DNA from 2 places in the Kineococcus auxinigenes genome. Region 1 is predicted to be linked to the other one. Evidence: riboswitches for the same ligand, from Rfam matches in the RefSeq annotation. Region 1 holds a riboswitch; the other holds the start of a gene.
The links. A riboswitch is a leader RNA that binds a small molecule or an ion and turns the genes downstream of it on or off. The one in region 1 is predicted to bind glycine.

Region 1 (2,380 bases):
ACCGGGCCCGGCGGTAGAAGGGCAGGTCGACGACCTCGGCGGGTTCGGGGCGCCCGCGCACGTCCACGGCCAGCGCGGTGCCGACCCGCGCGGCGGCCGGTTCGACGTAGGCCATGGCGATCGGGTGCCCGAGGGTGGGTGAGAGCGCGCCGCTGGTGACGGCGCCGACCGGACGCCCCTCGTGCAGCACGGGGTAGCCCTGGCGGCCGGCGCGGCGGCCGGTGCCGCGCAGGCCGACGAGGACGCGCTCGGGGGTGCGCTGCGCGAGGCGCTCCAGCGCGGCCCGGCCGGGGAACCCGGTGGGCTTGTCCAGCTTCACGACGCGGCCGAGCCCTGCGGTGTACGGGTCGACGTCGCGGGACAGCTCGTGCCCGTACAGGGGCATCCCCGCCTCCAGGCGCAGGGTGTCGCGGCAGGCCAGTCCGCACGGCACGGCGTCGTGGGCGCGCCCGGCGGCCAGCAGCGCCTCCCAGACGGAGGCGGCGCGACCGGCCGCGGTGAACACCTCGAACCCGTCCTCGCCGGTGTAGCCGGTGCGGGCGAGCAGCACGTCGACCGCGCCGTCCGCCGTGCGCAGCGATGCGGTGGTGCATCGGTAGTACCCCAGGGCGCCGAGGTCGGCGTCGACGAGCTCGCCGACGATCAGCGCGGCGGTGGGGCCCTGCACGGCCACCAGGGCGGTGCCGGCGGACTCGTCGGTGACGGTGGCGTCGAACCCTGCGGCGCGAGCGGTCAGTTCCGGCGCGACGAGGCCGGCGTTGGAGGCGTTGGCGACGACGAGGAAGTCGTCCTCGCCGAGGCGGTAGGTGACGAGGTCGTCGAGGATGCCGCCGTCCTCGTCGACGAGCAGCCCGTACGCCGCGCGAGCGACGGGCATGGCGGAGGGGCGGCCGACGAGAGCGGCGTCCAGGGCGGCGCCGGCCCGCGGGCCGCGCACGCGCACCTCCCCCATGTGGGACAGGTCGAACACGCCGGCGGTGGCGCGCACGGCGCGGTGCTCGGCCAGGTCGGAGGCGTAGCGCACGGGCATCGACCAGCCGGCGAAGTCGGTGAACGCGGCACCGAGGGCGGCGTGGGCCTCGTGCAGCGGGGAGGTGCGTGGCACGGCGGGACTCCTTCCGGGCGCGGCCGCCGGGCGCGGCTGCGCGGACCCCCTCTGTCGTGGCACCTGAGAGCTTCGCGCCCTGCGGCGCTTTCCCCGTCGGTGAGGGCCGTGCGGACCCTGCTCTCCAGAGCGGCCTGCCCGTGGCGGTCCTGGTACCTGAGAGGTTCCGGGGCGGTTGCTCCTTCGGTGCCCGGCGCTGGTGCGCGTCGGTGCTCTCCCGCCGGGGTGCGTGGCCTGCGGTGTTCGGTTGTGGCGTGCTGCCCCAGCGTCGCACGCGCGGCGGTCCGGCAGCCAGTGGCCGCCGGACCGCCCGCTCAGAGCTCGCCGGTGAGGAACTGCGCGCGCCCGTGGCCGAAGGACCAGTCCGCGTCGGAGTTCTCGACGACCGAGACGACGACGTCGCTGGGCTCGATGCCGCAGCGGTGCTGCAGGTTCTCCACCAGCAGGGCGTAGAAGCGCTCCTTCTGCTCGCGGGTGCGCTGCCTGCTGGTCATCTGCAGGACGACGACGTCGTCGGTGCGCTCGATGCCCAGGCCCGTGTCGTGGACGACCATCTCACCGGGCGCGTGCTGGTGGACGACCTGGTAGCGGTCGCCGTAGGGCACCTCGAAGGCCTCCACGACAGCGTCGTGGGCGGCGTCCAGCAGGACGGTCAGGGCCTCGGGGGTGCGACCGGCGACGAGGTCGAAGCGGAGCAGGGGCACGGGATCCTCCTCAAATATGTCTTTACATTCTGACACATCGAGAGGGTTGTGCGCCGCTGGACGACCTGCTCAGACGCCGGCGGCGCGCGCGGCGGCCTTGAGCACCTCGGCGGCGACCTGCAGGCCCTCGACACGGCCGAGGGAGACGTCCTCGTGCTCGATGTTCACGATCATCTCCGGGTCGACCTCGTGCAGGGCGGTGAGGAAGTCGGCCCAGAAGGCTGTGTCGTGCCCGCGGCCGAGGGCGACGAAGTCCCACGCGGACTCCTTCGGCCACTCGTTGACCCACTCGTCGCCGCCGAGGTTGACCCGCTCCTCGCTCGGGTCGAGGCGCCGGAAGCGGTTGTCCAGGACGCCGTGGATCGCGGCGGCGGGGTTGATGCGCACGTCCTTGGCGGCGGCGTGGAAGACCAGCGGGCCCAGGTCGCGAACGACGGCGACGGGGTCCATCTGCTGCCAGAACAGGTGCGAGGCGTCCAGCTCGACCCCGACGTTGGTGGCGCCGGTGCGCTCGACGAGCTCGCGGATGCCGGCGGGGTTGAAGACGAGGTTCTGCGGGTGCAGCTCCAGG
Region 2 (2,380 bases), on a different contig from region 1:
CCAGCGCCGCGGCCACCTGCTGCGGCCCGGTGGTCTCGTCGCAGGTCAGGCCGACGTGGTCGTCGTCGACCAGGCGCAGGTTCACCCCCGCCCGCAGGGCGGCGGCCACCACGTCGCGCGCGCGGCCGGGCACGTGGGCCAGGACGGTGTCGAAGAACTCCCCGTGCACGACCTCCACCCCGCCGGCGCGCAGCGAGGCGGCCAGGTGGGCGGCGGTGCCGGCGACCTGCGCGGCGATCGAGCGCAGCCCCTCGGGGCCGTGGTGCACGGCGTAGCAGCCGGCCACCACCGCCAGCAGGACCTGGGCGGTGCAGATGTTGCTGGTGGCGCGGTCGCGGCGGATGTGCTGCTCGCGCGTCTGCAGGGCCAGGCGGTAGGCGGGTGCCCCGTCGGCGTCCTTCGAGACGCCCACGAGGCGTCCGGGCAGGTTGCGCTCCAGCCCCTTGCGCACGGCCACGTACGCCGCGTGCGGCCCCCCGGCGAACATCGGCACGCCGAAGCGCTGGGAGGAACCCACGGCGACGTCGACGCCGAACTCGCCCGGTGCGCGCAGCAGCGCCAGGGCGAGCAGGTCCGCGGCGGCCACGGCCACCGCACCGCGCTCCTTGGCCGCGCTCACGACGCCCGCCAGGTCGCGCACCCGCCCGCTGGTGCCCGGGTACTGCACGAGCAGCCCGAACAGCGCCCGCTCCCCCAGCACCGCCAGCGGGTCGGCGGCGTCCAGGTCCACGCTCACCAGTTCGATGCCCAGCGGGACCGCACGGGTGCGCAGCACCGCCAGGGTCTGCGGCAGCACGTCGGCGTCGACGGCGAACACCGCACCGGCGGGCGCCCTGGAGACGCGGCGGGCCAGGGTCATCGCCTCGGCGGCGGCGGTGCCCTCGTCGAGCAGGGAGGCGTTCGCCACGTCCAGGCCGGTCAGGTCGGCCACCGCGGTCTGGAAGTTCAGCAGCGCCTCCAGCCGGCCCTGGGAGATCTCCGGCTGGTAGGGCGTGTACGCCGTGTACCAGGCGGGGTCCTCCAGGACGTTGCGCCGCACCACCGCGGGGGTGCGGGTGCCGTGGTAGCCCAGGCCGATCATCGAGGGGACCACGCGGTTGCGCGCCGCCAGCTCGCGCAGGGCCGAGGTGACCGACGCCTCGTCCAGCGCCGGCGGCAGGTCCAGGGCGCCGGGCTGCTCCAGGATGCCGGCGGGCACGGCGCGCGCGACGAGCTCCTGGGGGGAGGGCAGACCGACGGTGGCGAGCATGCGGGCGGCCTGGGCGGCGTCGGGGCCGATGTGCCGGCCGGTGAAGGGCGGCGGCGCGCTCGCGCCGAGGGTGGGAACGGCGGGCGCGGTACCGGTGGGGACGGGTGCGGTGGCGGTCACGGGGGCTCCGGGGGTCGCGGCGGTCGGGACGCCCCCGTCTGTCGGCCCGCGCGGCGGGACCTCCAGAGCGGCCTGTCCCCCGCGGTCCTTCCGCCTGAGAGGTTCCGGGGATGTTGCCCCTTCGGCGCCCCGGCCGGACCGGGGTCTCTCCCGCGCGGGATGCGCAGCCAGCTTCCGGGGTCACTGTAGGCCACCGGTGCTCCCGGTGCGCTGGTGCGCAGGACCGCGCGAGGACCGATCCCGCTGCGGGGCGGGCGGTCCGGGCCGCGCGGACCGGTATCCTCTCGCGATGATCACCGTGACCGTCTGCAGCGCGAAGGGTGGCGTGGGCAAGACGTCGGTGACCCTGGGCCTGGCCTCCGCCGCCCTGCACCGCTCCCTCAGCACCCTCGTCGTCGACCTCGACCCCCAGGCCGACGCGACCTCCGGGCTGGACGTGACCGCGCAGCGCGCGCACGACGTGGCCGCGGTGCTGCGCACCCCCAAGCGCCGCGTGGCGGAGTCCGCGGTGGCCCCCAGCGGGTGGGTGGACGACCACCCCGGGCTGCTCGACGTGGTGAGCGGCTCGGCCGCCTCCGCCGGGCTGGACGCGCCCGACCCCCAGGAGGCCGACCTGGAGGGCCTGCGGCGCGCGCTGCGCAAGCTCGACGACCACCAGCTCGCCCTGCTGGACTGCCCGCCGTCGCTGGGCGGGCTGACCCGCTCGGCCTGGCGCGCCAGCGACGCCGTCGTCGTGGTCTCCGACGCCAGCCGCTTCTCGGTGGCCGCGGTGGGCCGCACGCTGGACGAGATCGCGGCGCTGCGCTCGGGGCCCCGGGTGGCCGGCGTCCTGGTGAACCGGTACTCCCCCCGCTCGGGCGAGCAGCGCTTCCGCCTGGAGGAGCTGCGCTCGCTGTTCGGCGACCTGGTCCTGGAACCGCTGCCCGACCGGGTGGCCGTGCCGCAGTCGCAGGGAGCGGGCAAGCCGCTGCACGCGCTGCGCCCCGTGGCGGCACGGCGAGTGGCCGAGCA

Region 2: another riboswitch for glycine. It lies ahead of gcvP (aminomethyl-transferring glycine dehydrogenase); the one in region 1 lies ahead of gcvT (glycine cleavage system aminomethyltransferase GcvT).

What each region holds. Positions count from the first base shown of each region.
Region 1 covers NZ_JBKBCT010000014.1:19,294-21,673, forward strand. Annotated here, with positions in the region: gene gcvT (glycine cleavage system aminomethyltransferase GcvT) at 1-1,105, opposite strand, end outside; glycine riboswitch at 1,150-1,238, opposite strand; glycine riboswitch at 1,249-1,326, opposite strand; gene ACRYR9_RS06605 (tautomerase family protein) at 1,420-1,809, opposite strand; partial or broken gene ACRYR9_RS06610 (sugar phosphate isomerase/epimerase family protein) at 1,879-2,380, opposite strand, start outside.
Region 2 covers NZ_JBKBCT010000060.1:1,050-3,429, reverse strand. Annotated here, with positions in the region: gene gcvP (aminomethyl-transferring glycine dehydrogenase) at 1-1,369, opposite strand, end outside; glycine riboswitch at 1,442-1,532, opposite strand; gene ACRYR9_RS15135 (ParA family protein) at 1,659-2,380, shown strand, end outside.